Regions from separate parts of the Rhizobium sp. SG741 genome, predicted to be linked through region 3. Evidence: riboswitches for the same ligand, from Rfam matches in the RefSeq annotation. Region 3 holds a riboswitch; each other region holds the start of a gene.
What was found. A riboswitch is a leader RNA that binds a small molecule or an ion and turns the genes downstream of it on or off. The one in region 3 is predicted to bind thiamine pyrophosphate.

Region 1 (10,480 bases), on a different contig from region 3:
CTGACAGGCGCCCTCTTCCTTGGCCTGAAGCGCGACGAAGCGGCGCGGTTTTCATTCCTGCTCGGACTTCCCGCCATCGCTCTTGCCGGGCTGAAGGAGCTGTTCACGCTCTACAAGGCTCATATTCCAATGGAGGCGTGGTCGGTGCTGCTCGTCGGGCTTATTGTCGGCAGCATCTCGTCCTTCGTGGCGATCTGGGGCTTGATGCGCTTCCTGGAACGCTTCTCCACCTGGCCCTTCGTGATCTACCGCATCGTGCTGGGCGTCGTCATTCTCTTCGGCGTTCTGACCCTGGGTTGGGCTTGAGCGGCTGCGCTATTCCATCGCGAGGATCATGTTCCGGACGATGGGATAGATTTCCGTTTCCCAGCGGCGGCCGTTGAATACACCGTAGTGTCCGACATTGGCCTGAAGATGGTGCCGTTTCAGATGTGGCCGCAGCGATCGACAGAGATCGTGTGCGGCCGAGGTCTGGCCGAGGGCGCAGATGTCGTCGCGTCCGCCCTCGACCGTTAAAAGAGCCGTCTTGCGGATCATGCCGGGATCGACCTTTTGGCCACGATAGGTAAAATCTCCCGTCGCCAGCTCGGCTTTCTGGAACACCCGGTCGATGGTCTCGATATAGAATTCCTCGGTCATGTCGAGTACGGCAAAATACTCGTCATAAAAGGTCTTGATCTTGGCGGCCTCGGCCGTCTCGCCCTTGGCCAGATGCTCGTAGAGCTTGCGATGGGCGTCCTGATGGCGCTGCATGTTCATGGCCATGAAGGCAACGAGCTGCAGGAAGCCAGGATAGACACGTCGGCCGCCGCCCGAATAGCGCCACGGCACATTGCTGATGAGCGAATTTTCGAACCAGGCGAGCGACTTGGACACGGCAAGCTCGTTGACCTCGGTCGGGCTTTCGCGCGGATCGATCGGACCCGCCATCAAGGTCATGGTCCGAGGCGTCGCCGGATGCCCGTCTTCCGACATGACGGCAACCGCCGCCAGTACCTGCACGCAGGGCTGACAGACGGCAAGGACGTGCCCGCCTGGGCCGATCTTCTCCAGGAAGCGGATGATGTAGTCCACATAATCGTCCATGCCGAAAAGTCCGGCGGAGACAGGCACATCGCGGGCGTTCGCCCAGTCGGTTATGTAGACATCGTGGTCGCGAAGCAGGGTTTTCACCGTGCCGCGCAGGAGCGTGGAGAAATGGCCGGAAAGCGGCGCGACCACGAGGATCCTCGGTCGCGGTGTATCGATATCGGCGGCAAAGCGCAGAAGCTTGCCGAAGGGCAGATCGAGCGTGGTTTCAATGGTTATGGGTACATCGCGATTTCCCACCCTGACGACGTCGATGGCAAAGTCGGGCCGCTTGTGGGTGATCTCGTAGCGGGAGATCATTTCCAGCGCGGCAGAAAAGTGCTGCGCCATCTCGCCAGCCGGTCCCCAGAACATCGGCGCAGAGAATATTTGCAGGCGCCGCGCCAGATCGCGCAGGGGCGCAATGAGATCATCCTGGAATTGATAGGCTTGATAGAGCATGGCCGACGTCTCCCGCACTGCCAGAGAAATGCGGCAGTGCAAAAAAGCTAGTGCAATATGCCGCGCTATGCGAGAAGATTGTTATGGCAGACCATTATTTGTCCGGCACGGATTGGATCGCGATGACGCAGGCGACACTGACGATTTCCTCGAAGAACTATTCCTCCTGGTCGCTGCGTGGCTGGCTGCTATGCCGCATGGCCGGCCTGGATTTCACCGAAATGCTGGTGGAAATGAACGATGAGGCCCGCCAGGAGCTTCTTCTTCTATCGCCATCGGTTCTCGTGCCGCGACTGACCCATGAGGATGTCACCGTGTGGGACACGCTGGCGATCGCGGACTATCTGAGCGAAATCGCTCCGAAGGCGGGGCTATGGCCCACTGAGCGGGTTGCCCGTGCTCTCTGCCGCTCCGTCTCCGGCGAGATGCACTCCGGCTTCCATAATCTGCGCTCGGCCCTGCCGATGAATCTCAAGGCGCGGCATGCGAGCTTCAAGATATTTTCGGGCGCACGCCCCGATGTGGAGCGGGTGAAGACGATCTGGACAGACTGCCTCGACGCCAGCGGCGGTCCCTGGTTGTTCGGAAAGGCGCCGACCGTCGCCGATGCGATGTATGCGCCGGTCTGCACGCGCTTCCGCACATATGCAGTGGAGCTGGAACCGAGACTGGCCGCTTATGTCGAGACGGTGCTTGCCTGGCCGCTGATGCGGGAGTGGACCGAAGGGGCCGTGGCTGAGCCGGACGAGATCATCGAACTGGAAGTGGAGTTCTGATCGCCGGCCGGCGCGCCGCTTCGCTGCGGATCATTATCCGAAGACAAGCCCGCCATCGACGATCAGGTTCTGTCCGGTGACGGCGCGCGCCCAGGGGCTTGCGAAGAATAGAACCGTGTCGGCAGCTTCCTCAGGCGTAGTGACACGGCGCAGCGGCGTGTTCGCTGCGATGATGTCGAAGACCGCTTCGGGCGTGGCGCTGCTGGCATCCGTGGTGCGCAGCAGGCCGCCGGAGACCATGTTGATGGTAATTCCGAGCGGGCCAAGTTCGGCGGCGGCCGTCCGCGTCAGCGACAGCAGCGCCGCCTTGGCCGCCGTGTAATCGTGATAGGGCACGACCGGATTCTGGAAGAGGTTGGTGCCGATCGTAACGATGCGGCCAAAGCCCGCCGCCGCCATCGCCGGCCGCGCCGCCTGTATCAGGTTGAGTGCACCCTGCAGAGCGGTTTCGAGCTGCGTTGCCATTTCGGCCCAACTCAGTGCGTCCAACTTCGAACGCGCGTCGCCATTGAAGCTGAAATCGGCGAGCGCATTGTGGACGATCGTGGTCGGGGCTCCGAAATGGGCCGTCACGTCTGCCACGAGTTGTTTTGTTTCGTCGAGGCTGCGGATGTCGGCCCGAAACGCCTTTGCGTGGTCGCCAAGCCGTGCTGCAAGCGCCTCCGCCGGCTCCCGGCTGGTGCGGTAGTTGACGGCAACTTTGGCGCCTTCGCGGGCAAAGGCTGCTGCGATCGCGGCGCCGAAACCGCGTCCGGCGCCAGAGACGATGACGACTTGTTCGTTGAGGGGCAGGTTCACTTCGATATTCCTTCCATGTCAGACCAAAGCGCGTAGAAATGCTGGACAGGGCCATGGCCGCTGCCGACCGAAAGCTGCCCTGCGGCTGCAACCGCGCCTGCGAGGTACTGTTTGGCGGAGGCAACGGCTTGCGGCAGCGGCAAGCCCTTGGCGATCTCGGCCGCAATTGCGCTGGACAGCGTGCAGCCGGTTCCATGCGTGTTCTTCGTCGGCAACCGCTCGGCTTCGAACCAGGTGAGGGTGTCAGCGCTTGCCAATATGTCCGGACTTTCATCACCTTCGAGATGGCCGCCCTTCACGAGGACTGCCGCCGTGCCGAGATCGGCTAGAGCGTGCGCCTGACACGCCATGTCTTCGCGGCTTTTCGCCTCGGCTTCATGCAGCAGGGCAGCCGCCTCCGGCAGGTTCGGCGTCAGCACCGTCGCCAGCGGCAACAGCCGCCGGGTGAGCACGTCAACGGCATCCGCTGCAAGCAGGGTGGCACCGCCCTTGGCGATCATCACCGGGTCGAGCACGATGGGAACATCGCGATGTCGCGCCAGAATGTCGGCAACGGCCTCGGCGATCCCAGCATTCGCGATCATGCCGATCTTGACGGCATCGACGCGTATATCGGCAAAGATGGCTTCGATCTGATCGGCGACAAATTGCGGTGGCACCGAATGGACGCCGGAAACGCCTTGCGTATTCTGGGCAGTCAATGCCGTCAGGACAGCCATTCCATAGACGCCGCGTGCCGAAAAGGCCTTGAGATCGGCCTGGATACCGGCGCCGCCGGAAGGATCGGAGCCGGCGATGGAGAGAACGTTGCGGATCATCTGCGCGCCTCCTTGACGGCTTCGGCGATAAGGGCCGTGGCGGCTACGGGATCGGCCTTGCCGCAGATTGCCGAGACGACCGCCAGTCCGTCCGCTCCGGCCGAAAGGACATCGGCTGTGTGTTCGGCCTTGAGACCACCGATGGCGACGACAGGAACCGGGCAGAGCCTGATGATGCGGGCAAGGCCGTCAAAGCCGATCGGCTGCTTGTGGTCGGGCTTGGTCGGCGTGGCAAAGACGGGGCCGACACCAACATAGTCGACGATCTCGGCATCGACGGCCGAGGCCAGAGCTTCCGTCTCCACCGAGAGACCGAGGATCATCTCCGGCCCAATCATACGGCGGGCGGTTTCGGCGTCCAGATCTTCCTGCCCGATATGCAGGCCATCGGCGCCGATGGCGATGGCCGCCTCGACATCGTCATTGACGATGAGGCGGGCGTTGCTTCCGGCCAGCGCCCGCTTGAGCGAAAGGCCGGTATCGATCATGGCTGCGGTTGAAGCATGCTTGTCACGCAGTTGCACGATGGTCGCACCGCCGGCGACCGCCGCACGGGCTGTCTCGACCATGCCGAAATCCGCACAGAGTATCGGATCGAGAACGAGATAAAGCGAAAGGTCGAAGTTTTTCATGCGAGCATGATCCTCGCTTTGGCGGTGAGCGCTTCCGCATCGAGGGCGGCCAGCGCGTCGAGGAAGCGCCAGGAAAAGGAGCCAGGCCCATCGGCGACGGTTCCCGCCTGTTCCCCGGCAACGGCAAAGACGGCAAGGGCCGCCGCCGTCGCATCGAAGGGATTATCGGGCGCAGTCGCCACAAAGGCCCCGACCAGGCAGGTCAGCGAGCAGCCGAGGGCCGTGACCTGCGGCATCAGCGGCGATCCGCCTTCTATGCGTCGCGCCTTGTGGCCATCGGTCACGAAATCGGTGACACCGGTCACGGCAACCACGCATCCATGTCGTTCGGCGAGTTGCCTGGCCGATTGCTCGGCCAGCTCGACGGGATCGCGGCTATCGACGCCCTGGCCGTGGCTGATGCCTCCTGCGAGCGCGATGATCTCGGACGCGTTGCCGCGAATGACCGTCGGCTGCAGGTCCAGCAATTGCGCGACTGCCCTGCGCCGGAATGCGGTCGCATAGTGAGCGACCGGATCGAGCACCCAGGGCCTGCCGGCCTGTCTTGCCGATTGCGCGGCCGACAGCATGCCGACAAGCCATTCGGCCGACAGCGTGCCGATATTGATCGTCAGCGCGGCGGAGATGGCGGCGAACTCGGCCGCTTCTTCCTCGGCATGGACCATGGCCGGCGATGCGCCGGCGGCAAGCATCACGTTGGCGGCGATGTTCATCGCGACGAAATTGGTGATGCACTGCACCAGCGGCGGATTCGCCCGCATGGCGCCGAACAGAGTGCCGGCAGTGGTTTGGTCTTGCATATCGCCCCTTTCGGGCGGGCGAGACGCGAGGGGCGGCATAGGATGTTGCAGAACCCCGAGCGACTCCCTCCGCCAGCATGATCTGGTTCAGGTTCAAAGGGTGCTTCTCAGCCTGCCGGATAGCAGACGCCCCTGTCTCTCAATGCCGTTGTTTTCGCAGACAAAGGCTGCCCTGTCATCAATAAATCGCAAAGACATTGGGGGCCGTGCCGGAACAGCCTTGCAGGTTCTGCATCAACCCATGCACTTTATGCATGGGTGCAGTGAAGCCTTGGCGCTGCAAAAGGCGAGGGGCTTCCACTATATGTTTCTCATCGAAGCGAATGGAGCGCCAAGGACGGCAGCTCAGCTTCGAATGCCCGAGGAAAGGGGATCATCATGAACGTAGCACGCTCTTTCAACAACTGGCGCAAGTACCGTCAGACGGTCGCCGAATTGGGCCGTATGTCCACGCGCGAACTGCATGACCTGGGTATCGATCGCGGCGAAATCCGCAATGTTGCCCGTGCAGCCATCGCGGGCTAACGGCTCGAAACGCTGATCTGCAATCTGCATGTTGCCAGCGCCTGCTTCCTCCCGGGCAGGCGCTTTTGTTTTGTCCGCATGACGGCTGTCACTGTTTTGTATGCCGAAATGTTATGCGGTCGAGCTTTCCGCTTTTCGCATAGCGCATAACTGCCTTGCAAATAAATGCCTATGAAGTGAGCAAAAGCCAGGTATTATGATTTTCATCGAAGCGATGCACCTCCTCCCGCATCCCTTCGCTTTGCAGGCGCCCTACTCCTCCTCCCAAGGTCGTCTGCGCGAACAGCGCCACTCCTCCTCCCGTGCGCTGTTCATTTATTGTCGAAAGCCTGCCGCACCTCCTCCCGCGGCAGGCTTTTTTCGTTTTATCCAGGGCCATCCAAAAAGCAGCTCGTGCTCCTCTCGTAAAAATGAACAGCCGCTACTATGTGCGACAGAAGTAGCGCGCTACATCGATGACCACGCTCAATTCGATTCACTGAAAACGAGAGGATGCCCATGACCGGTTCTGCCGAATACACGCCGCCGAAAGTCTGGACCTGGAACAAGGCGAATGGCGGCCAGTTCGCCAATATCAACCGTCCGATCGCGGGGCCGACCCACGAAAAGGAATTGCCGGTGGGTCGTCATCCCCTCCAGCTTTATTCGCTCGGAACGCCGAATGGCGTGAAGGTCACCATCATGCTCGAAGAGCTGCTGGCGCTTGGTCATAGCGGCGCTGAATATGATGCCTGGCTGATCAAGATCGGCGAGGGCGACCAGTTCGGCAGCGGTTTCGTGGAGGTCAATCCCAATTCGAAGATCCCCGCCTTGCTCGACCGCAGTGGCCCCAAGCCGATCCGCGTCTTCGAATCGGCGTCGATCCTGACCTATCTCGCCGAAAAGTTCGGCGCCTTCCTGCCGACCGAACAGCCGGCTCGAGCCGAATGTTTCTCCTGGCTGTTTTGGCAGATGGGCAGCGCGCCCTATCTCGGCGGCGGTTTCGGCCATTTCTACGCCTATGCTCCGACGAAGATCGAATATGCGATCGATCGTTTCGCCATGGAAGTGAAGCGCGAACTCGATGTGCTCGACCGTCGTCTGGCCGAAAGCGAATATATTGCCGGCAGCGAATACACGATCGCGGATATGGCAATCTGGCCATGGTATGGCGGCCTGGCCAAGGGCTGGCAGTACGGAGCAGCCGAATTCCTGCAGGTGCAGGATTACAAGAACGTCCAGCGTTGGGCGGAGCAGATATTCGCACGACCGACCGTCAAGCGCGGACGCATGGTCAACCGCATGTCCGGCGATCCTTCCGAACAGCTGCGCGAGCGCCATGACGCCAGCGATTTCGACACGAAGACGCAGGACAAGATCGCGCCCGCCGGCTGACATTCCATTTACTTTCGATCGTCATGAGCTCGCGGCCCAAAAGCCGCGAGTTTTTTGTTTTGTTCGGTCCTGAATGCCGGGTGATTATGCCCGGCAAGTCAGCCTCGCTCCATCTTGTTTGGCCTAATGTGCGGCTGCTGGCAGGGTTCTGTCGGCAGACTTGAGCGCGATGCACCCATGCAAAGCGTTCCGAACAGGATGCCAGAGGAATGCTTCTCCATGCCGCAAATCGTTGACGACCGTGCCCTGGACAGGAACGTGGCCGCAGGCGCGCCGTTGCAGCGATCGGGCAAAGGAGAGGAGGCTCTTCTAAGAAGTCTGATCTCGGGCGGCGACGAGCGGTTGGATTGCGATGAGGCTACCGGCCTCAATATGTATGGCCATGGCCCGTCGCCTCGTCCGCGCGACCTCGCCTTCGGCTCGTCAACGGCCTCGACCATTTCTGCCGCAGCGTTTTCCACGGTCGGCGCCTACTATGCCGACCTGCTGCGCGAAATGGAAAGTGCTTCGGCCACGGAGATCTATGAGCGCGAGATTGGCAGGGTTCGCCATGATCTGCTGCGTCTGCTCGACCTCAATCAGGCTGCGGGGCAGGCGCGCGTCGATGCAATATTGGCGACTTCGGGCACTGACATCCATCTCTTTGCCGCGGCACTTCTGGCGCGCGAGGATGACCGCGCGCTGATGACGATCACGCTGATGGGCAACGAAACGGGCAGCGGCGTGATGACTGCCTCGTCCGGACGGCATTTCATGAACCGTGTCAGCAGTGAACGGGCCGTCGCCAAGGGCGAGGAGCTGCAGCTCGGCGAGGCGACGCGGAATACGACCGTAGCCGTCCGCAACAAGGACGGCTCCCTGCGCACGGACGAGGAGGTCGAGGAGGAACTGCGGGGGCTGATCGAGCTTGCCCGCGCGGCCGGCCTCCGGTGCCTGCTTGTCGTGACGGACGTGTCGAAAACCAGCTTGCTGGCGCCGAGCCTGGAAACGGTCCTGCGCCTGAAGGAGCGTTTCGGCGCCGTGCTCGACATCATGATCGATGCCTGCCAGTTCCGGCTGTCGGCGGCAACGATTCGTGCCTATCTCGCCCGTGATTTCATGGTGGCGGTGACGGGTTCGAAATTCCTGGCTGGGCCGATTTTCAGCGGCGCGCTATTGTGCCCGCCGGCAATCTCGGAGCGTTTCAGGCATCGCACCGTGCCGGCGGCACTTGCCGACTATTGCGGCAAGGCGGAGTGGCCGGAAGGCTGGGCAGCACGCGAATCGCTGCCGGATCGCGCCAATTTCGGTCTATTGTTGCGCTGGAAGGCGGCCCTGTTCGAGCTCGAACGCTTTGCCGGTCTTCCCGAGGAGAAGGTGATTGCGATTCTCTCCGCCTTCGCCGGAGCGGTAACCATCCGGCTCAGGAGCGATCCTGCCTTCGAACTCCTGGACAGCCGGCCGTTGGATCGGAGCCATCTGTGGGGGGAAACGTCAGTTCTTCGTTGGGATGAGATCCCTTCGATTTTCTCCTTCTACCTGTGCCATCCTCACCATGAAGGCCTGTTGACGGCAACGGAAACCGCTGATGTCTACAAGGGCTTGGCCGTCGAGCAGGGCGGGTTGGCGGCGGTGCGCCTCGGTCAACCCGTTCGTTGTGCCGATTTTGGCGATATGCCGGCAAGTGCGCTTAGAATCTGCCTGAGTGCGCCGCTGATCGTCGCGGCCTGCGAAAGTACCGAAGCGCTTGCCGGCTTGATTGCCGAGGCGATGACGGTTCTCGATCGAACGGCCGACATGGCGGCCCGGCAATCGGGTAAGCGCGATGTTGCGCCGATGCGGGTCGCAAGCGCATAGCCTGTCATCCGCCAGGCGGCCTATGAGCTCCGCCGGTCATCCCCGTCAAAGCCGGCGAATTCGCCCCTGACGATGCCGTGCCGCTGCAGCTTGTCGTAGAAGGTCTTTCTGGGGATGCCGAGCGCTTCGATGGTGCGGCGGACGTCGCCATTGTTTTGCGACAGCGTCTCGCGAATGAGTTCCGCCTCATAGCGCTCGACCCGGGTGGGCAGCGATAGTCCGGAATCCGTGGCAGGCGCGTCGCCCGATTTCGGCATTGCCGTCGTCTCGAGACCGAGCACGAAACGTTCCGCGAAATGCGCCAGTTCGCGAACGTTTCCCGGCCAATCGTGCTGCTGCAAATGGCGGCGCACGGCGGCGGAAATGGCCGGCGCATCGCGTTTGAAACGGCTGGCGGCACGCTCCGCGAAATAGCCGAACAGCAGGGGGATATCGTCGCGTCGCTCGCGCAGTGGCGGAATGGAGAGGGTGACGACGTTGAGGCGATAATAGAGATCTTCGCGAAAATCACCGCGCTGGCTGGGATCACCGAGATCGACTTTCGCCGCCGCCACCACGCGCAGGTCGACGGGGCGCACCTCGTTCGTGCCGAGCGGGGTCACCTCGCGCATTTCAAGCACACGCAGCATCTGCACCTGTATCGCCGGCGGCATGCTCTCGATCTCGTCGAGAAACAGCGTTCCCGAGCTTGCATGCTCGATACGTCCGACGCGCTTCTTCTGCGCGCCGGTGAATGCGCCCGGCTCGTGGCCGAAGAGTTCGCTCTCGATCACGGTTTCGGGCAAGGCACCGCAATTGAGCGCGACGAAATTGCCCTTCGCGCGGCGGCTCCAGCGATGCAGCAGGCTTGCCACGACTTCCTTGCCGCTCCCCGTTTCGCCTGTCACGAGCACGTCGACATCCGTATCGGCAATCTGCCGCAATGTATGGCGCAGGCGTTCGATGGCCGGGGTCTGGCCGATCAGCGGCAGATCGCCCTGCGCCTGTTCGGCGGCGAGGCGGAGCGAGCGGTTTTCCAGCACGAGCCGGCGCTTTTCGGCCGCACGCCGCACGCTCTGCACCAGCCGGTCCGTGGCGAAGGGTTTGGCGATGAAATCGTAGGCGCCGTCCTGGATCGCCTGCACCGCCATCGGAATGTCGCCGTGACCGGTCACCAGGATAACGGGGAGATCGGCGTCGCGCTCCCTGATGCGGGCGAAGAGCTCCTGCCCATCCATCTGCGGCATGCGGATATCGGAAACGACGACCCCGGCGAAGCCGGGATCGAGGGCGGCGAGGGCATCGCCTGCTGCTGCGAAAGCGGAAACGGCAAAGCCCGCGAGCTCAAGCGTCTGTTTCGTCGCTTTCAACAGATCCTTGTCATCGTCGATGAGAAAGACCGGGGAACTGTC
Region 2 (10,480 bases), on a different contig from region 3:
TTTCCTTGAGGCGGGCCTCAATAACGCGTTCATAGCCTGTGACATAGCGATCGAACAACAACGAGAAACTCTTGATTTCCTCAGCCGACCAATCGGCAAAGATGCCGCCGATGACGGAGTATTTTTGCGCCTGAATTTCCGACAGCAACCGTTGCCCGAGCGCGGTGAGCACGACGACGATGCGCCGCGCATCTGCCTGGGACGCCTTTCGCCGCAAGACGCCGCGCGCCACCATATCGGCAACGATGCGGCTCGCCCGCGATGGATCGATGCGCAGGATGTCCGCAATCGTCCCGACGGTGACTTCGCCTGTGGCCTCTGCCCGCCTCACGACGTCGAGCACATCGAGATGCGAAAGCTCAAGCCCCGGGGCGACGTTCTGAATGGCGAGCCTGCCGATCATACGGCGGCCTGTCAGCAGGCGCATGCGCGTCATCGCCTGACCGATCAGCAGGAGATTCGCGTCTTCGGTCAGCGGCGGGCCTTCAACTTCACGTGTATTCATCGCTGATGTCATCTTTCCACCATATCAGAGGCGGAAAAGAAATAAAACATGCAAACAGCATTCACCTGTCATTGACAATTATATGCTAACAGCACATATGTTTCCTATATGAAGCCGGGGCGCCCCGCGCATTCGCTCGACTGCGCAGCGTTTCGGACAAGCTCGGATATCTTGCTCCATGGACATGCAGACAACGTTCGCGCCGCTCGTGACGGATCCCAGGCGGCGGCTTATTCTCTTCCTGTTTCTGATGACCGCCATGTTCATGGCAACGCTCGACAATCAGATCGTATCGACGGCACTCCCTACCATCGTCGGCGAGTTCGGGCATCTGGAACGCTTCGGCTGGATTGGATCGGCCTATCTTCTCTCCCTTTCCGCCGTGATGCCTGTTTATGGCAAGCTCGGCGACCTCTTCGGCCGCAAATATGTGATGATGACGGCGATCGCGATCTTCACTGTCGGCTCCGCCGTCTGCGGCCTTGCGGTGTCGATGGACACGCTGATCGCCGCCCGCGTGCTGCAGGGCTTCGGCGGCGGCGGCATCATGGTGTCGATCTTCGCCGTCAACGCCGATCTCTTCGAGCCGCGCGAACGCGCCCGCTACCAGAGCTATTCGAGCCTCGTGCTGATGGCGTCCGGCGCCATCGGCCCCGTCCTCGGCGGCACGATGAGCGATCTGTTCGGCTGGCGCTCGATTTTCCTCGTCAATGTGCCGATCGGCTTCATCGTGCTCGCCGGCCTCGCCACCATGCTGCCCTACCGCAAGCCGGCCCGCCGGCCGAAGATCGACTATGCCGGCGCGCTTGTTCTTGCACTGACGACGACAAGCATCGTGCTCGCCGCAGACGGCACCGAACTCTTCGGATCGCTGCTGTCGCCGCAATGCCTCGGCATCATCGCCTTCGGTGTCATCTGCGCTATCGCCTGGGTCTTCATCGAGCGGCGTGCGCCCGAGCCAATCGTGCCGATGACACTGTTCCGCAATCCGACATTCGGCCTGCTCCTGATCATCTCGATCACCAGCGGTGCGGTCGCCATCGGCATGGTCAACTACTTCGCTCTCTTCCTGCAGACGACGACGGGCCTTTCGCCCTCGCTGGCCGGCCTGCTGTTCATCCTTTTGACCGGCGGCATCGTCTGCGGCTCGCTTTCCGCCGGCAGGTTGATCGCGGCAAGAGGCCGCTACAAACCCTTTGCCGTCGCCAGCGCCGCCTGCAGCACCATTGCTTTCGGCTCGCTCGCCTTCGTCCATGCCGGCACGCCCATCGCCGTCATCGGCGGCCTGATGCTGCTGCACGGCATCGGTATCGGCCTTGCGCAGCAGGTGCCTGTCATCGGCGTGCAGAACGCCGCCAATAGCCGCGACGTCGGTGCTGCTACCGGCGCGGTGACGCTGTCGCGGATGGGCGGTGCCTCGATCGCCATCTCCATCTATGGCGCCATCATCGCCGCCAAGCTCGGCAATGTCGGTGTCTCGATTTCAGGCGTTTCCGACATCAAGGAACTGACGCCGAAGATGATGGCGGCCCTGCCGGAAGCCACCCGCGAAGCCGTCGCCAATGCCTATGCAAGTGCCTTCAGTCCCCTGTTCATGACGGCAGCCGGCATCTGCCTGCTCGGCCTTCTGACAGCGCTCACGCTGAAGAACGTGCAGCTGCCCGGCGCCACCAAGAAATTCGAAAACACGGTTGCCGCCGAAGCCGCCGAATAGATCGTGCGGCCTGCAATCGACGGGGGAATCATTCCCCTTGTCATCCCTTCGTCACAAGGCTAAATCTGCCGATGCTCTAACGGGGTGCCTTATGTCCTTTGGGATATTTGGCTGAGAGGCTTTGACAGGCCAACCCGCGGAACCTGATCCGGCTAACACCGGCGGAGGGATTAGACGCGTGACGAAATCATGGCGCCCTTTTCCCCTTCAAGACGAAACCAAAGAGGAGGCGCTGTCATGCACGACCGATCGCTATTGTCATTCTTCGCCGGCCTGGCTCTCGCCGCCGGCACGACGTTTTTTACTGCCCAGGCCGCCCAGGCTGCGGACAAGACGCTGACCATCTACACCTATGAGAGCTTTACCGCCGATTGGGGTCCCGGCCCCAAGGTCAAGGGCGCCTTTGAAAAGACATGCGGCTGCACGGTCAACTACGTCAGCGTCACCGACGGCGTGGCGCTTCTGTCCCGCCTCAAGCTCGAGGGCGCCGGCACCAAGGCCGATATCGTTCTCGGCCTCGACACCAATCTAGTCAATGAAGCCAAGGATACCGGCTTGTTCGATGCGAGCGGCGTCGACACATCGGCGCTCAAGGTTCCCGGCGATTTCAAGGATGATGTCTTCGTGCCCTATGATTACGGCCATTTCGCCGTCATCTATGACACGCAGACGGTCAAGAACCCGCCGAAGAGCATGAAGGATCTCGTCGAGGGCGATCCCCAGCAGAAGATCGTCATCGAGGATCCGCGCACCTCGACACCGGGCCTCGGCCTCCTGCTCTGGGTCAAGTCGATCTACGGCGACAAATCAGCCGATGCCTGGACCAAGCTCAAGGGCCGCATCCTGACGGTGACGCCCGGCTGGTCGGAGGCCTATGATCTCTTCACCAAGGGCGAAGCGCCGATGGTGCTCTCCTACACCACGTCGCCGGCCTATCACATGATCGAGGAAAAGGCCGACCGCTATCAGGCGGCTGCCTTCTCCGAAGGACATTACATCCAGATCGAGGTCGCCGGCCTCGTCAAATCGTCTTCGAATAAGGACCTTGCCCGCGATTTCCTGAAATTCATGGTGTCGCCGGCCTTCCAGGACATCATCCCCACCAGCAACTGGATGATGCCGGCCTCCGCCACATCGACGCCGCTGCCGGACGCCTTCAGCAAGCTCGTGGTGCCGACGAAGACCTTCCTCATGAGTCCTGAAGTCGTCGAGAAGAACCGCAAGGCCTGGATCGACGAATGGCTGGCCGCCACCAGCGGCAACTGACATCGCGACCATGCTGACGGCACCCGAAAGAAGACGCGCCATTTCCGGCGGGGCGCTCAGTCTCGCCGGCATCACGCTTTTCGTCGGGATCGCCGTCGTCGTCCTGCTTGCCGCCGGCATCGAATCCGGCGGCGACTCCACGCTCGCAGATCCCTATCTGCTGCGCGTGCTGCGGTTCACCCTGCTGCAGGCGACCCTGTCGGCGCTGCTCTCCATCGTGCTTGCCATCCCCGTCGCCCGCGCCCTGGCGCGCCAGCCGCGTTTTCCCGGGCGGCTGTGGCTGATCCGCCTGATGGCCGTGCCCATGGGCCTGCCTGTCCTGATCGGCGCGCTCGGTCTGCTTGGCATCTGGGGGCGCCAGGGATTGCTCAATCAGGCCCTCACGGCAATTGGCCTGTCGCAGCCCGTCAGCATATACGGCCTTGCCGGCATCCTGCTGGCGCATGTCTTTTTCAATATGCCGCTTGCCTGCCGCCTGATGCTCGCCGGGCTGGAGCGTGTGCCGGCGGAATATTGGCTTGTTGCCGGAGGCCTCGGCATGCGACCCGCCTCGGTCTTTCGCTTCATCGAATGGCCTGTCTTGCGCGGCCTCATTCCCGGCATCGCCGGTCTGATCTTCATGCTCTGCGCCACCAGCTTCACACTGGTGCTGATCCTCGGCGGCGGCCCGGCCGCAACCACGCTGGAAGTCGCGATCTACCAGGCGCTGCGCTTCGATTTCGATCCCGGTCGTGCCGTATTGCTGTCGCTGCTGCAGATCGTCGTCACAGCCGCAATCCTCGGCGCGATGACGCTGTTTCCCTCGCCTGACGATCATGGGCTGACGAGCGGCCGCGCCCTGCGGCGCATCGACGGGCAGCTGCGCGCCGCGCGATGGGTCGATGCTGTATTGCTGTCAAGCGCCGCCCTCTTCATCGGCCTGCCGCTTGCCTCGGTCGTCGTCGCCGGCCTCGAAGCCGATCTTCTCAAGCTTGCCGGTCAGACGATCTTCCTGCAGGCGGCTGTCACGAGCCTCGCCATCGCACTCGCCGCCGGCCTTCTGGCCGTGGCGATATCGTTCGCGATCATCCGCGCCCGCTCGGTAATCTCGGCCGACCGCAACAAGACCTTCAGCCTGCGCGGTCTGGCGGCTGCTCTGAGTGGAACCTCCTCCCTCATCCTGCTCGTTCCGCCGATCGTGCTGGCAACCGGCTGGTTCCTGGCGCTCAGGCCATTCGGCGATCCCAGCCGCTTCGCCGCCGTCCTGATCGTGACAATCAATGCGCTGATGGCGCTGCCCTTCGTCATCCGCGTCCTCGAGCCGGCTTACGTGGTTCATAGACGCCGCACCGAGCGGCTGGCGGCGAGCCTCGGCCTTGAGGGGCTCTCCCGCTTGCGCCTGATCGACTGGCCCGGCCTGCGCAAACCGCTTTTCACGGCACTCTCCTTCGCCATCGCGCTTTCGCTCGGCGATCTCGGCGCTGTCGCTCTTTTCGGCTCCGACAGCCTGATGACCCTGCCCTGGCTGGTCTACAGCAAGCTCGGCAGCTACCGCACCAACGATGCCGACGGATATGCCTTGATCCTCGGCGTGGTATGCCTTCTCCTCACCATCGCCGGCACGGCGGGCCAAGGCACCCGCGAAGACGAAGGCAGGCGAAATGACTGACCGCGGCGACATGATCGAACGCAGCATCGCGATGACCGGCGTCGAACTGCGCCTCGGCACGCATGATTTCCGCTTCGATTGCGCATTGCCGCAGGGCAGGATCATTGCCATAGCCGGCCCCTCCGGCTCGGGCAAGTCGACCTTCCTCAACCTGTTGGCCGGCTTCGAGCAGCCCGATCGCGGCCGCGTCCTGCTTGCCGGACAGGATGTGACCGGCAAGCATCCCGCCGAGCGGCCGGTGTCGCTCGTCTTCCAGGACAACAATCTCTTTGCCCATCTGGATCTCTTCACCAATGTCGGCCTTGGCATCAGCCCGTCGTTGAAACTCTCCGCCCGGGACCGCCAAAGGGTCTCGGAAGCCCTGGCGCGTGTCGGGCTCCCGGGTTTCGAAAAGCGCAAGCCGGGAACGCTTTCCGGCGGAGAGCGGCAGCGCGCAGCCTTCGCCAGGGCACTGGTGCGCGACAAACCGATCCTGCTCCTGGACGAACCCTTCGCCGCACTCGATCCTGGGCTGCGCTCCGGCATGGTCGAGCTGCTGAAGGCTCTCCACCACGAAAGCGGTAATACGGTCCTCATCGTCTCGCACGATCCGGCCGAGGTCAGGCGTCTTGCCGACCATGCCGTCTTCATCGACGGCGGCACGATTCGGCTTTCCGCGCCCATCGAAGCCTTCCTGAAGGAGGGCGGCATTCCGGCACTGACCACATTTTTGCAGCATTGAATGCGACGCAGCATGCTGTTGCCGGTTTTGCCTTAATTTCGTCCAGCCAAACGGCTGAAAGTCCTGAGAGAAATGCTTGCTAAAATACAACGCTGCCACATTTAAACGGAGTCTCGCTATGCAACCGGTGCCAAAATCGGCTAGAGCAAGGGGTGGAGACCGTCCGGTAAACGCGGATTGATGGGGTGAAAGCAACCTTTATCGGCGCGCGACGACGATCGGCCCGGTAACGATCAACCGGATTTTGGCGCCGAGCCGGCATGGCAGCGAAATGAGTGAGACACAGGTACTGAAGCAGAGCGAACGAGCAAAACGAAGGATCAGCGTGCCCGTCGCAGCCCGTTTGCGCCGCCTGGCTTCTCTTCTTGTCGCCGCGGCAATGTTGAACAGCTGCCAAACGGTGATGGATCAGTCCTATCAGCCGAGCGTTTCGCCCTCAGCCAATCCGCAGATCGTGTCCGAGGTGCAGAAAAACGATCCGCGCGCGCAGATGGGCGCGCGCGAGCATCCACGCATTCTCGCGAGTTACGGCGGCGAATACAAGGACGCCAAGACCGAACGTCTCGTTGCCCGCATCGCCGGCGCCTTGACCAGCGTGTCGGAGAACCCGCAGCAATCCTATCGCATCACCATTCTGAATTCGCCGTCGATCAACGCCTTCGCCTTGCCGGGCGGCTATCTCTATGTGACGCGCGGCCTTCTTGCTCTTGCCAACGATGCGTCGGAAGTTGCCGCCGTGCTGTCGCACGAAATGGCGCACGTGACAGCCAATCACGGCATCGAACGCCAGAAGCGCGAAGAGGCCGAGGTCATCGCCAGCCGCGTCGTCGCCGAGGTCCTGTCGAGCGATCTCGCCGGCAAGCAGGCGCTGGCCCGCGGCAAGCTGCGCCTCGCCGCCTTCTCCCGCCAGCAGGAACTGCAGGCCGACGAGATTGGCATTCGCACACTCGGCCAGGCAGGCTATGACCCTTACGCCGCGGCACGCTTCCTGAACGCCATGGAAGACTACAGCCGCTTCATGACGGCCAATTCCGACGTCGACCAGAGCCTGGACTTCCTGTCCAGCCATCCGAGCACTCCGCAGCGCATCGACCTCGCCAAGGCACACGCCCGCGAATTCGGCGAGGAAGGCAAGGTCGGCGACACCGGCCGCGACTATTACCTGAACGGTATCGACGGCCTGCTCTATGGCGACAGCCCGGAGGAAGGCTATGTGCGCGGCCAGACCTTCCTGCATGGCGGCCTTGGCATTCGTTTCGACGTGCCGCCTGATTTCCGTATCGACAACAAGGTCGAGGCTGTCATGGCGACCGGTCCTGGCGATATCGCCATTCGCTTCGACGGCGTTGCCGACACCCAGAACCAGAACCTCACGAATTATATTTCCAGCGGCTGGGTGACCGGCCTTGATCCTTCGTCGATCCAATCGATCACCGTCAACGGCATGCCGGCCGCCACCGCGCGCGCTTCTGCCGATCGCTGGGATTTCGACGTCACCGTCATCCGCGACCGCACGCAGATCTTCCGTTTCCTGACGGCGGTGCCGAAGGGGAACCTCGCCCAGCTCGATCAGACGGCCAATGTGCTGCGGTCGAGCTTCCGGCATATGACCCCGGAGGAGGCTTCGTCGCTGAAGCCGTTGCGGGTTCGCGTCGTCACCGTCAAGCCCGGCGATACGATCACCACGCTTGCTGCCCGCATGATGGGCACCGACCGCAAGCTCGACCTGTTCAAACTGATCAATGCCCTGCCCACCGGCGCAAACATTGCACCGGGCGACAAGGTCAAGATTATTGCGGAATAACGGCGGGTTTACCTTCCCCCGCTCGGGAGAAGGTGTCTCTCAGGCATAGGTTGCCATACGCGGGTCGGCATCCACCAGCGCGCTCCGGAGCTTGTCCATCGCGCGGCTTTCGATCTGACGCACACGTTCCTTGGAAATGCCGAGATCGGCGCCAAGCTCCTCCAGCGTCGCCCCATCTTCGACAAGGCGGCGGGCGCGGATGATCTTCATCTCGCGTTCGTTGAGGTGCTTCAGCGCCGATGCGAGCCAGATGCGACGACGTTCGCCGTCGATCATGTCGGAAACCTGCTCATCCGGAAGCGGCTCGTCGCTGATGAGAAAATCGATACGTTCGGCGCTCTCCGAATCGCTTGCTATCGAAGGCGCCTGCAGCGAGGTGTCGCTGCCGGAAAGGCGCGCATCCATGGTCTGCACATCGGCAAGGCTGACGCCGAGCGTGACGGCGATTTCCTCGTGGATAGACTGAACGGTAATGCTCGAATTGCTTCTTGCGAGCTTGGCGCGCAGACGGCGGAGATTGAAAAACAGCGCCTTCTGCGCCGAACTCGTGCCGCCGCGCACGATCGACCAATTGCGCAGGATATAATCCTGGATCGACGCGCGGATCCACCAGCTGGCATAGGTCGAAAAGCGCACTTCCCGCTCCGGCTCGAAGCGGGCGGCAGCTTCCAGCAAGCCGACGTAACCTTCCTGCACGAGATCGCTCATCGGCAGTCCGAAATTGCGGAATTTGCCTGCCATCGAAATGACAAGGCGCATATGGGCGGTTGCGATCTGATTGCGGGCGCCGCGATCGTCGTGATCCTTCCAACGTATGGCGAGATCATGTTCTTCGTCACGATCTAGATATGGAGCAGCCATCGCAACTTTAATCATGCGCCGATCTGCAGACATATTCGTCATATGCATCTCCTGGGTTCGGCCTCAAGTCGTCTCTGTGCCGCGGTCGACGAAAAGGGCAGCAAGCGTCGTTTCCGAACATCCCTGCTCGGATGAAAATCAATGAATGAAATGCAATTGGAGACCAATCTCCGGCTCGCCGGATAATCGATGACTAGTCTAACTCGATATCAGCGAACGAATCTGACGATTGAAGCATCTTCAGATCGCCGGGGAGCTTCGAATGAAAACGCATAGGCCGGTCCTCGTGAACATCAATGAAACAGCCAGTCGAGACAACTCACCCGTAGGAAGGAACCCGCACCGACCGCCAACACGAGCTTTAAACGCGGCAGACGGAAAAAGGTTCCAAAGAAAAAACCCGGCACGAGGGCCGGGTTTTTTGAAGCAGTATCTGGCACTGGCCTTATGCGGCTTCGTCCTGGGAATCGTCTTCTTCGACGACCTTGCCGCGCTTGGGACCCTTGTTGAGATTGGCCTCGACGAGGCGAACGGCTTCGGTCTCCGACATCTTGTTTACGGCAGCAATTTCGCGCGCCATGCGATCGAGCGCGGCTTCATAGAGCTGACGTTCGGAATAAGACTGTTCCGGCTGATTCTCGGCACGATAAAGATCGCGAACCACCTCAGCGATAGAGATCAGATCGCCGGAATTGATCTTGGCATCATATTCCTGAGCGCGACGCGACCACATGGTACGCTTGACGCGGGCCTTGCCCTGGACGACCTTAAGTGCACGCTCGACGAAATCCGTCTCGGAAAGCTTACGCATGCCAATGCTCATGGCCTTGGCCACGGGCACCTTCAGACGCATCTTGTCTTTTTCGAAGTCGATCACAAAAAGCTCAAGCTTCATGCCTGCGACTTCTTGCTCTTCAATCGCGGTGATCGTACCAACCCCATGAGCGGGATATACGATCGATTCACCAGTCTTGAAGCCATGGCGTGCTGCTGAAGGTTTTTTCTGCTGGGTCGTCATTCTTTTCAAAAACTCCCTGTTACGCACCGGTAAAGGCCGGCGCCGGGTCAGTCAGGCCCGGATGAGACGGAAACACCGTCGGGTGACTTCATCCTGGTCCAGCCAGACTCATGCAAAAGAAACCCCTCCATCGCGATCCCAGACCCGACAACTCAAAACGTTGATATGTCAAGGAAACCGCGTACGGATTGGTGATTTGCTTTCGTGATGGTTTTGGGCATGCGAAATGCCGCTGTGGATCAGTGTAGACAAGCTATCACAAAAATCTGAGGAAATCAATAATTTGCTTCACGCGCGCCAAAAAGGCCACGTTGACAGCCCATGCGGCCCAACGGCAATGATTCGTTCCGTGCGATATCGACTACACCTTTATCGGCAGCCTGTCACGGCTTTCGATCAGTCGCCCGCACCCGGGTTCGCCGAGAAATACTTCTCGAACTTGCCCTCTTCGCCGTCCATTTCCTTGGCTTGCGGAAGCGGATCGCGCTTTACCGTGATATTCGGCCAGATGGACGCATATTCGGTATTGATCTTCAGCCACTTGTCGAGACCCGGCTCCGTATCGGGCTTGATCGCCTCGGCAGGACATTCGGGTTCGCAGACGCCGCAATCAATGCATTCGTCAGGATGGATGACGAGAAAATTCTCGCCCTCGTAGAAGCAGTCGACGGGGCAGACTTCCACGCAATCGGTGTATTTGCAGCGGATGCAATTGTCGGTCACGACGTATGTCATGAAGCACTCCAGGAATGTCTCTAGTTTTCCGCGGATGCGCAACCTGGAACGTCGCGCCCTCCCGCGGTGCCGAACGAACAGACGAATGCCAAGCGAGCACGCGTGCCGTCCGGCTGGTTACCGGCAGGTTGATGGTGAGGTATCGACTTTGTAAGCCAATTTCAAGGACAAACAATCTTGAAAACCATCCGGGGCAGACAGAGTTTTC
Region 3 (10,480 bases):
CCGATTCGAACTGGCTCTGCGTCAGCGATCCCGAACCGGAGGTATCGAGACTCTTGAATAGCGCTGTTGCCTGATCCTCGCTCACGTCGGACGGGCGAGTTGCAACGAACTCGGTTTCGCTGACACTGCCGTCGCCATTGGTATCCATGGAGGAGAACATGCTGGAGAGCTGGTCGTCACTCGACTGGCTGCCCTGAGGCGGCGGAGGAGGAGGCTGCTGGCCCGACTGCATGGCGCTTGCCAGCTGCGATTCGGTAAGCGAGCCGGTGTTCTTCGTGTCGAAGCTTTTGAACAACTGCGTTGCCTGGTCCTCGCTGACATCGGACAGACGAGCGGCAACGAATTCCGCCTCGCTGATATTGCCATCGCCATCGGTATCCATGGCGCCGATCATATCGCTTTGCTTGCTGCTCTGGCTGCTGGTCGCGGAAGACTGCTGAGTACTCGACGTCGCGCTGGTGGAATCACTCTCCGAGTCCGACCTGGAGCTGTCACTGCCGTTGCCAGACTGCAAGTTGAGGATGATATTCATCAGCTGGGCAACCAGCTGCTCGGCCGAAGCGATCTGAGATTGGTCGGTTGATGACGACGAGCTCGTGCCGGAAGAACTGCTGGATGAGCTACCGGACAGTATGGACGCGACCGAATCGTTCGATGAGGACGACGTCGACTGAGATGTCCGATATGGATAGTAATTATTTGATAGGACTGAGGTAATGCTCGTCATGGGGCCTCCGAATACGAGCGTTGAGAGGGACTTGAATGCTTTACGCGTACGCGACTTGAACAGGATGTCATGCCGGATCGCGTGACTGCGGCGGCCTGACTTCGACATCGATATGGGCGGATGGGATTGCCGAATGCTGGAGATCAAACTCGCCATGCCCCTGCGATCGGGCGAATGGGCCGTTTCCGAGGGTAATGAATTCAAGGATGTCCAAGGCGAGCGATCGCCATCATGGCGCTATCGGCATCTGCACATTTTTCGATTTTGCACTTCCCAACACGCCCAAACTGCACAAGGAAACTTGCGCGTGGCTTATAGGAGCTTGACGAATACGCCTCAGTACGTTTTCCTTCGTCGATTTTTAGGGAATATCTAAGCTTTGCTGCGTTGTGGCTGTTGCTGGTATAAGGGAGGACCAGTACCGAAACGGCGTTGATGGAGCGACATATAAAAAAGGGGCACAGCTTGAATATTGGCTTATGTGGAGAACCGAATGAGGCGCACTAAGGAGGAGGCGGCAGAAACCCGGAGCGAAATCCTACATTCCGCGAAGGCTCTGTTTCTCGACAAGGGATACGAAAATGTCAGCCTGGAGGAGATAGCCGCAGCAGCCGGTGTTACGCGGGGAGCGGTTCATTGGCATTTCAAGAACAAGCAGGGATTGATGTTCGCGATCCGGGATGAGGCACAGCAGCCATTCCAGGAGTTGGCCGAGCGGATGTCGAAGGAATTGCCGCCCAATCCGCTCGATCTTGTGGCGGATGCGATCGCAACGGTGTTCGAGGATATTCAGTACGATCCGCGCAAACGCAGCATGCTGAAGGTTATGATGCATCTCGACATGGCGTTCTGCGATGGAACCACGAACCGCGCGAGTTCCTTCCGGCACGATATGCACGAACACTTCGCGAGAATATTTACATTGATGGATGCGAACACGAAGCTACCCGCACCCTGGACGCCGGATACGGCTGCCTCCTCACTGACCGCCGTCATCGGCGGGTTGATCACGGAATGGACGCTCGACAGGGGCGATTTCCAGCTCGTCCCTTGCGGACAGATGTTTATCAAGATGGTATTGAAAACCTGGTTCCCGTCGGTCCAGACGCGCGGGATGGCGACATTGGCCCTTTAAATCAAGAAGGATCCGGAGGGAAAGCCGGATCCTTCCTCTTTGATCGGAGGTCAACCGATCAGTGTAAGAAGCCCGACGGATTGGAAACATCAGGCTTCTATTACCTGGCACGAGGCCAGGTAACTTAGGATTAGAAGCTGCGCTCGAAGCGCAGAATACCGGCCCACTGATCCTGGTTCACAGAATCGAAATCGGTATAGGAGACTTCCGGCTCGATAAGCAGGTTCTTGACCGGGTTGAACTTGAGGTTCGTGGTCGCAGCAAAGATCTTCGAGTCGGTGTAGGCGAGCTGGAGGTTCCACTTCAGCTTTTCGTTGATCGGAACGCCAACGCCGCCCCAAACTGCCCAGTCACCCCAGCCGCACTTCGACGGATCGTTAACGGGGCAAGCAGAACGATCAAGGTTAGTGCCGGCATACTTGTTGAGCTTGTCGCCGTCCGTGTTCCAGCCACCCATCAAGAAGGCCGAGAACATACCGAAGTCGGCATCGACGCGAGCCTTGACAGCGCCTTCTTCGACGATGGAGTCATAACCACCGACGACCTTGAAGCCCCATGCGCCAGACTTGAAGCCGGCACCGGCAACAACGTCGGGAGCGTAGTGGTTGGACTTGTCGTCCGTCCACCAGCTGGAGCCGTAGGAAGCGCCCGAGCCGCTGGAGTTGCTGTCTTCGACGGAGACCATAGCCGTGAAGCCGTTGCCTGCATCGTAGTTGTAGGTCAACTGGTTCAGTTCGTACGGGCCGTCATAGATCACGTCGTCGTTGATGACGTCGCCAGCATAACCAATGTAGGAGTTGTACTGCGAGTCGGCCTTACCGACGAGGAAGCCGCCGAGGCTGATGTTGGCAAACAGCAGCTTCGTGGAGGTGGAGTTGCCATCGCTCCAATCCCAACGGATAACCGTATTGGTCTTCAGCGGACCGTATTCGGTGTCGGTCGCGGTGTCGAGGCTGAGCTCGGCACGAGTGTGCCACAGCGTACCGACCTTGCTGTTCGGGTTGTAAGCATCGTACCATTCGCCTTCGGTACGGACACGGCCGCCGACCTTGAGGCAGGTTTCGGTGCCCGGAATGAAGAAGTAGCCAGCACCGTAGGCGTCGCAGATGCGAACGTATTCGAGCGGCTCCGGTTCAGCGGCAACGATAGCGTCGGCCGCATGAGCGCCGGATACTGCCGCCAGCGCAGCAGCCGAGCCGAGAAGAAGACTTTTCAGGTTCATATTAAACTCCTGGTTGTAATATGCATTTCTAGTTTTCCGCGAGTGCAGAGCTGGAATATCACCTCGAAAGCCGGTCGGTCTAAACGCGACCAAGTAGCCCGGCAAATACGCACCTGATGTTGGCTTGAGTCCCCTCTCACCTCCATAATTGATCTCGCGGCAACGGTCATGAAATGCCCCTACCGATCCGGCCGAATACTCGACCGTAAGACAGCTTATGTCCTGCATCCGATTTACAAACGGACAGTATGTTTGTCAATTATGTGAAACCGACCATAGCGTTAGTCTTGGCATCTGTTGCTTAAATGCAACTGCGGGCAGCGGGACAGGCGTGGACCATTCATTGATGGCGGAAAGGCGCGTTTTTGGGGCCGGCGGAAGTGCCCACGGCCGAGCGCGGCATCGACATCGGTGGCCAATCCGGAAGCCCCGCGACCTAACCCGCCATTTTCGCACGCCCCGGCAATCATCCCGGCTTCCGTCAACAACGTTCGGAAACTCTCCAGAAACAAAATTCAATAATTCGGTACACACAGAAATGTTGAATCTCCCTAGATTCTTGCGACTCGCGCGCTACCGGAAAGGGCCCAACAGCGAATGACCGAGAATCGGCTGATCTTCATAGCGACACCCTGTTTCGGCGGACTTGTTGCCAAGGATTATATGCAATCCATCTTTTCCCTGATGCAGGTCGGCGCGCAGGCCGGCATACAATTGACGCTTGCACTCCTCGGCAATGATGCGCTGATCACCCGCAGCCGCAACACGCTGGTATCCTCCTTCCTGAACGACACGGCGGCGACGCATATGCTGTTCATCGACGCGGACATCAGTTTCGAGCCCGAGCAGGTAATGCGGCTGCTGAATGCGGACAAGGATGTCGTCGCGGCCATGTACCCCATCAAGGATTACGACTGGGATAGTGCGGCGCGCGCAACCACGCGCACCGGCGAGTCACTCAATGCCGCAGCTCTGCATTATGTCGGCACGCCGCTGGTCGGCCAGAGCAGCGAACGCGATGGTGATTTTGTCAGTGCTATCTATGCGGGCACCGGCATGCTGCTCATCAAACGTGAAGTCATCAAGACGATGACCGCAGCCTATCCCGATCTGCGCTACAGCGCCATCCATGCCTATCCCGGCACCAAACGTTCGCCTGCGACTCAATACGCTCTCTTCGAATGCATGATCGAGGAAGGGACGGGCATTTATCTGAGCGAGGATTTCGCCTTCTGCCATCGCTGGCGGGCGCTTGGCGGCAAGATCTGGCTCGATACCGCCAGCAAGCTTACCCATACCGGCGCTCATCGCTTCGTTGGCAACACGGCGCCCCGCTACTAAGGCGGGTCTATGCCGGAGCGGCCGGAGGAAGATCACAGACAGCGACCGTGATCTTGGCTGCGGGGTTGACAGAGGTGGAGGGGAGAGCATAGCCTCCCGATATTCACCAGGGGGGTCCCGACAAGGGGCTGAGATACTGCTGGACAATACGGCTTTGCCTGTTGTGGCGCAGTGACCCGTTGAACCTGATCCAGTTCATACTGGCGTAGGGACGGTGCAAGCGCTCGAAGGCTTCGGATTCACGCGTGGAATCCACAGCCGGCGTCTTTTCATCATTCCGGCTGATTGACTGGGTCTCCAAATGCAACTTGGAGCCTCAAACCATGACCATTGCCGCAAAAAACCTCACCCCAACCGTCACCACCGGCCCGCTGCCGGCATCCCGGAAGATCTACATTCCGGGAGACATCCATTCCGACATCCGCGTGCCGATGCGCGAGATCAGCGTTCATCCGACGGCAGGCGAGCCGCCCGTCGTCGTCTACGATTCCTCCGGCCCCTATACTGTCGAGGGCGCCGAAATCCGCATCGAGCAGGGACTTGCCGGGCTCCGTCGTGACTGGGTGCTCGCTCGTGGCGATGTCGAAGCCTATGAGGGCCGCCATGTGCGCCCTGAGGACAACGGCTTCGTCAGTGCCGATCGGCTGACCCCCGAATTTCCCGGGCGCCGCCAGCCGCTGCGCGCCAGGGACGGCAAGGCTGTCACGCAGCTTGCCTATGCGCGGGCCGGCATCATCACCCCGGAGATGGAATTCATTGCCATTCGCGAAAATCTCGGCCGCAAGGCAAAGGCCGAAGCCTTGGTCCGCGACGGCGAGAGCTTCGGCGCGCATATTCCCGATCATGTAACGCCGGAATTCGTCCGGCAGGAAGTCGCCGCCGGACGGGCGATCATTCCCGCCAACATCAATCACCCGGAGGCAGAGCCGATGATCATCGGCCGGAACTTCCTGGTGAAGATCAATGCCAATATCGGCAACTCCGCCGTTACCTCCTCGATGGCGGAAGAGGTCGAGAAGATGGTCTGGGCCGCCCGCTGGGGTGCCGATACCGTCATGGATCTCTCCACCGGCCGCAACATCCACAATATCCGCGAGTGGATCATCCGCAATTCGCCGCTGCCGATCGGCACCGTGCCGCTCTATCAGGCGCTGGAGAAGGTCGAAGGAATTGCCGAGAACCTGACCTGGGAGGTCTATCGCGACACGTTGATCGAACAGGCCGAACAGGGCGTCGACTATTTCACCATCCATGCCGGCGTGCGGCTTCACTACATCCCGCTGACAGTCAATCGCGTCACCGGCATCGTCTCGCGCGGCGGCTCGATCATGGCCAAGTGGTGTCTCCATCATCACCGCGAGAGCTTCCTCTACGAGCATTTCGAGGAGATCTGCGATATCTGCCGCGCCTATGACGTCTCCTTCTCGCTGGGTGACGGCCTTCGCCCCGGCTCGATCGCCGATGCCAACGATGCGGCGCAATTTGCCGAGCTCGAGACGCTCGGTGAGCTGACGAAGATCGCCTGGGCCAAGGATTGCCAGGTGATGATCGAAGGGCCCGGCCATGTGCCGATGCACAAGATCAAGGAAAACATGGACAAGCAGCTCGCGGTCTGCGGCGAGGCGCCCTTCTACACGCTCGGGCCGCTGACGACCGATATCGCGCCGGGTTACGACCACATCACCTCTGGGATAGGCGCTGCCATGATCGGCTGGTTCGGCACGGCGATGCTCTGCTACGTCACGCCGAAAGAGCATCTCGGCCTGCCGGATCGCAACGACGTCAAGACCGGCGTCATCACCTACAAGATCGCCGCTCATGCCGCCGATCTCGCCAAGGGACATCCAGCGGCGCAACTGCGCGACGATGCCCTGTCGCGGGCGCGATTCGAATTCCGCTGGGAAGACCAGTTCAACCTTTCGCTCGATCCCGACACCGCCCGCAGCTTCCACGACGAGACCTTGCCGAAGGAAGCCCACAAGGTGGCGCATTTCTGCTCGATGTGCGGCCCGAAATTCTGCTCCATGCGGATCTCGCACGACATCCGCGCGGAGGCCCAGAAGGAGGGACTGGACGCGATGGCGGCAAAGTATCGCGAAGGCGGCGATCTCTACATGCCGATCGATAAGCCAGCGCATCCGGCCGAATGAGATGCGTATCCTTGTCAAAGGGGCCGGCGTCGCCGGCCTCACGGTCGCGCATGAATTGCGCGTTCGCGGCGCAGAAGTGACGATCTTCGACCCCCGCCCGAACTTCGATCATGCCGCTTCCTGGCTCGCCGGCGGCATGCTGGCGCCATGGTGCGAGCGGGAAAGCGCCGATGAGGCCGTGCTTACGCTCGGCCGCGATGCCGCCGACCGATGGGATGCGATCCTGCCGGGTAACGTCGTGCGCAACGGGACGCTCGTCGTCGCGCCGACGCGCGATCACGGCGAACTAAAGCGATTCGCCAGCCGCACGGCCGGCTATCGCTGGGTGGAGGAGAGCGATATCGCGACACTCGAGCCAGCCCTTGCCGGACGTTTCAGACAGGGGCTGTTCTTTCCTGAGGAAGCCCATCTCGATCCGCGTCGGGCGTTGCACTCGTTGAAAGAAGGATTGTTGGCGAAGGGCGTCGCCTTTACCTGTGACGATGTGAACGAGGACGAGTTCTCCGAGATCGTCGATTGCACGGGCGCCGCCCGTATCGGGCACACCCCGGATCTGCGCGGCGTACGCGGCGAAATGCTCTATCTGCGCACGGAAGAAATCGCGCTTGCCCGGCCTATCCGCCTGCTGCATCCACGCTTTCCCGTCTATATCGTTCCTCGCGGCAACGGCCTTTTCATGCTCGGCGCGACCATGATCGAGACCGAATTCGATGGACCGGTCAGCGCACGCTCGCTGATGGAACTGCTGAATGCTGCCTACGCGCTGCATCCTGCCTTTGCGGACGCCGCCGTCATCGAAACCGGCGCCGGTATCCGCCCCGCCTTCCCCGACAATCTTCCGCGCGTGACGCGGGAAGGCAAAGTCGTCGTGATCAATGGTTTCTATCGCCACGGTTTCCTGCTCGCGCCGGCAATGGCGGCGGAGGCTGCCGATCTCGTCCTTTCCGAACAGACAAAGCAAAGGAGCTCCCGATGCGCCTGATCATCAATGGCGAAGCCCAGACGATCGCCGCAGCCACACTTTCGCAACTTCTGGCTGCACTCGACTATGAGGGCGACTGGCTGGCGACCGCCGTCAACGGCGAAGTCGTCCATCGAGAGGACCGCGATGACCATGCATTGAACGACAACGACAGGATCGAGATCCTGACGCCAATGCAGGGAGGCTGAACCATGCTTGATCTTTATGGAACCCCAATAGAGTCACGCCTTCTTCTCGGCACCGCGCGTTATCCCTCGCCCATCGTCCTCGCAGAAGCGGTCAAGCGATCGGGGACAGGGATCCTCACCGTGTCGCTGCGCCGCGAAACGGCCGGCGGGCGCAATGGCGGCGCTTTCTTCGACATGATCCGTGAGCTCGGCACTCGCGTTCTTCCCAATACCGCCGGCTGTCATGGCGTATCCGAGGCCGTGCTGACGGCGAAGATGGCGCGCGAGGTGTTTCAGACCAACTGGATCAAGCTGGAGGTGATCGGCAACCACGACACGCTGCAGCCGGACGTGTTTGCGCTCGTCGAAGCAGCTCGCATTCTCTCCGGCGAAGGTTTCGAGGTCTTTCCCTACACGACGGACGATCTGGTGGTGGCCGAACGGCTGCTCGAAGCCGGATGCAAGGTGCTGATGCCCTGGTGCGCGCCGATCGGAACGGCGGCGGGACCGCTCAATCTTTCCGCCCTTCGCTCGATGCGGGCGCATTTCCCCGATATTCCATTGATCGTGGACGCCGGTATCGGCCGGCCCTCCCACGCTGCCATCGTCATGGAGCTCGGCTTCGATGCCGTGCTGCTGAACACAGCAGTTGCCGGCGCCGGCGATCCCGCTGCCATGGCGGAAGCCTTTGCGAAGGCGATCGATGCCGGCAGGCAAGCATTCGGCGCAGGCATGCTGGAGCCGCGCGACATGGCGGTGCCGTCGACGCCCGTGATCGGAAAGGCGGTTTTCGCATGACGCTCGATCCGTTCTACCTGATCGTCGATAGTGCCGCCTGGATCGAAAGGCTGGTGCCGCTCGGCGTCAAGCTGGTGCAACTGCGCATAAAGGATCGTCCGCCGGCGGAGATACGCGCCGACATCCGGCAGGCAAAGGCCGTCTGCGCGGCACATGGATGCCAATTGATCGTCAACGACTATTGGAAACTCGCCATCGAGGAAGGCTGCGATTTCATCCATCTGGGTCAAGAGGATCTGGCGGCGGCCGATCTTGGCGCGATCCGCGCGGCCGGCTTGAAACTGGGCCTTTCGACGCATGACGAGGCGGAGCTGGCGACAGCACTTGCGGCGCATCCCGATTACATCGCGCTCGGTCCGATCTATCCCACCGTGCTCAAGGCGATGGCCTGGGCGCCGCAAGGTCTGGAACGCATCGGCCAATGGAAGGCCAAATTGCGCGAGATCCCTCTTGTCGCGATCGGCGGGCTGACCGTCGCGCGCGTTGCCGGCGTATTCGAAAATGGCGCCGATAGCGCCGCCGTCGTCACCGACATCACACGCAATCCCGATCCCGAATCACGGACGCTCGAATGGATTAGGGCAACGCACGATCGCATTCCAACCAATTAATGCGGCGCGAGATCACAGCGCCGAGACCGGTTTTCAAAGGCTTAGCGCCGATGAACGGCGCATTCATAAAACATTCAGGTGAACATAATCATGCTTAGAACGTTAGATAAATGACTCGCGCATTCGCTGAGCATGAAGACTGCTTTGGAGGTAGTCATGATAAAGAAAACAATTCTTACGGTTTTGCTGGCCGCTACGGTCGTAGGCGGCGCACTCGCGCCCGTCAGCAACGCACAGGCGCAGTATTATGACGGGCGCCCGCCCTATCGGGGCGACTGGCGTGGACATGACGATTGGCGCCGCCATCATCACCATGGCAATGGTGGTGCAATCGCCGGCGGCGTCGCCGCAGGTCTCCTCGGCGGCCTGATCGTCGGTGGTGCACTTGCCAACCGCGGCCCGGTTTACGAGGCACCTCCGCCGAGATGCTGGCTGGAGAACCGCGAGGTTCAAAACCAGTATGACGACGGTTGGCACTACGAGCGCGTCCGCGTCTGCAATTAAGCAATCAACTGGGTATCGGCCTCCGGGCTGGTGCCGGGCTTGATAAACCAACTTGGATTGCCGGCGGCCGAAACCGCCGGCAAACTGTTTCTATAGCCTCACGACGCAAGCCGTTTGCAGACCTAAAGGCCATGTGTTCCCGAATAGGGGCTGCGCTCGGGAAAGGCGCGGCCGGCAAGACTTTCCGGTTCCGGCTGCCAGATTTCCACGCGAAGCGGATAACACGGCGCCAAATCGCTCGAATGGCCGCTGCCGCAATCGCCGCCCGGACAGGCCGATAGTGCGCCGAGAAGATCGATCTCCGCAAAGAATTCAATGAAATCGCCCGGACGCACCGGGCTCGCCTTCATAAAATATTGGTGCGTGTCGCGCGTAAAGCCCGTGCACATGAAGACGTTCAGCACGTCATGGACATGGGCCTCCGCCTCGCGGACAGGCATGTTCATTTCAGAGGCGAGCGCTCGTGACAGGTTTGAATGGCAGCAGTGGTGATAGTCGTCGCCTTTCAGCAGACGATTGGTATAGGGATCGCAGCGCGTACCAATGACATCGTGGATGCCGGCGCCATCGGCGTCCCAGCCATACCAGCCGAGCGTGTCATAGGTGATCGTCGCCATCGGCCGCAGATAGGGCAGAGTACTCCACAGCCGGTCGCCGACGCCGACATGCGTGGCATGAAGCGCGCGGGTCTTGCCGCTGAAGAAGCGTTCGGAGAGGTCGGCGGCGTTCCAGAGATTGAGGTCGCCGACCTGCGAACCCTCCGTGCTGACGATGCGAAAGAAATGCCCTTTCGGCACGCGGAAGCTGCCGGCTTCGCGCGGCGGCACGATGATTTCCGCGATC

Region 1: linked by a shared signal. The riboswitch ahead of thiM (hydroxyethylthiazole kinase) and the one ahead of thiC (phosphomethylpyrimidine synthase ThiC) in region 3 are both predicted to bind thiamine pyrophosphate.
Region 2: linked by a shared signal. The riboswitch ahead of thiB (thiamine ABC transporter substrate binding subunit) and the one ahead of thiC (phosphomethylpyrimidine synthase ThiC) in region 3 are both predicted to bind thiamine pyrophosphate.

Annotation. Positions count from the first base shown of each region.
Region 1 covers NZ_JAAZQP010000006.1:192,896-203,375, reverse strand. The annotation lists gene FHT29_RS17425 (undecaprenyl-diphosphate phosphatase) at 1-306, shown strand, start outside; gene phaZ (polyhydroxyalkanoate depolymerase) at 316-1,530, opposite strand; gene FHT29_RS17415 (glutathione S-transferase) at 1,653-2,306, shown strand; gene FHT29_RS17410 (3-oxoacyl-ACP reductase) at 2,340-3,104, opposite strand; gene thiD (bifunctional hydroxymethylpyrimidine kinase/phosphomethylpyrimidine kinase) at 3,101-3,922, opposite strand; gene thiE (thiamine phosphate synthase) at 3,919-4,554, opposite strand; gene thiM (hydroxyethylthiazole kinase) at 4,551-5,354, opposite strand; TPP riboswitch at 5,402-5,498, opposite strand; gene FHT29_RS17390 (DUF1127 domain-containing protein) at 5,733-5,879, shown strand; gene yghU (glutathione-dependent disulfide-bond oxidoreductase) at 6,378-7,253, shown strand; gene FHT29_RS17380 (hypothetical protein) at 7,473-9,089, shown strand; gene FHT29_RS17375 (sigma-54 dependent transcriptional regulator) at 9,110-10,480, opposite strand, start outside.
Region 2 covers NZ_JAAZQP010000005.1:68,606-79,085, reverse strand. The annotation lists gene FHT29_RS14550 (MarR family transcriptional regulator) at 1-505, opposite strand, end outside; gene FHT29_RS14545 (MDR family MFS transporter) at 684-2,219, shown strand; TPP riboswitch at 2,290-2,406, shown strand; gene thiB (thiamine ABC transporter substrate binding subunit) at 2,457-3,485, shown strand; gene thiP (thiamine/thiamine pyrophosphate ABC transporter permease ThiP) at 3,496-5,133, shown strand; gene FHT29_RS14530 (ATP-binding cassette domain-containing protein) at 5,126-5,854, shown strand; gene FHT29_RS14525 (M48 family metalloprotease) at 6,234-7,658, shown strand; gene FHT29_RS14520 (RNA polymerase factor sigma-32) at 7,698-8,561, opposite strand; gene FHT29_RS14515 (CarD family transcriptional regulator) at 8,965-9,537, opposite strand; gene fdxA (ferredoxin FdxA) at 9,934-10,272, opposite strand; gene FHT29_RS14505 (RNA-binding S4 domain-containing protein) at 10,480-10,480, opposite strand, start outside.
Region 3 covers NZ_JAAZQP010000002.1:554,631-565,110, reverse strand. The annotation lists gene FHT29_RS34420 (EF-hand domain-containing protein) at 1-394, opposite strand, end outside; gene FHT29_RS07985 (TetR family transcriptional regulator) at 1,221-1,862, shown strand; gene FHT29_RS07980 (porin) at 1,993-3,084, opposite strand; gene FHT29_RS07975 (hypothetical protein) at 3,682-4,425, shown strand; TPP riboswitch at 4,524-4,655, shown strand; gene thiC (phosphomethylpyrimidine synthase ThiC) at 4,749-6,575, shown strand; gene thiO (glycine oxidase ThiO) at 6,577-7,557, shown strand; gene thiS (sulfur carrier protein ThiS) at 7,548-7,745, shown strand; gene FHT29_RS07955 (thiazole synthase) at 7,749-8,522, shown strand; gene FHT29_RS07950 (thiamine phosphate synthase) at 8,519-9,133, shown strand; gene FHT29_RS07945 (hypothetical protein) at 9,290-9,637, shown strand; gene FHT29_RS07940 (DUF1989 domain-containing protein) at 9,760-10,480, opposite strand, start outside.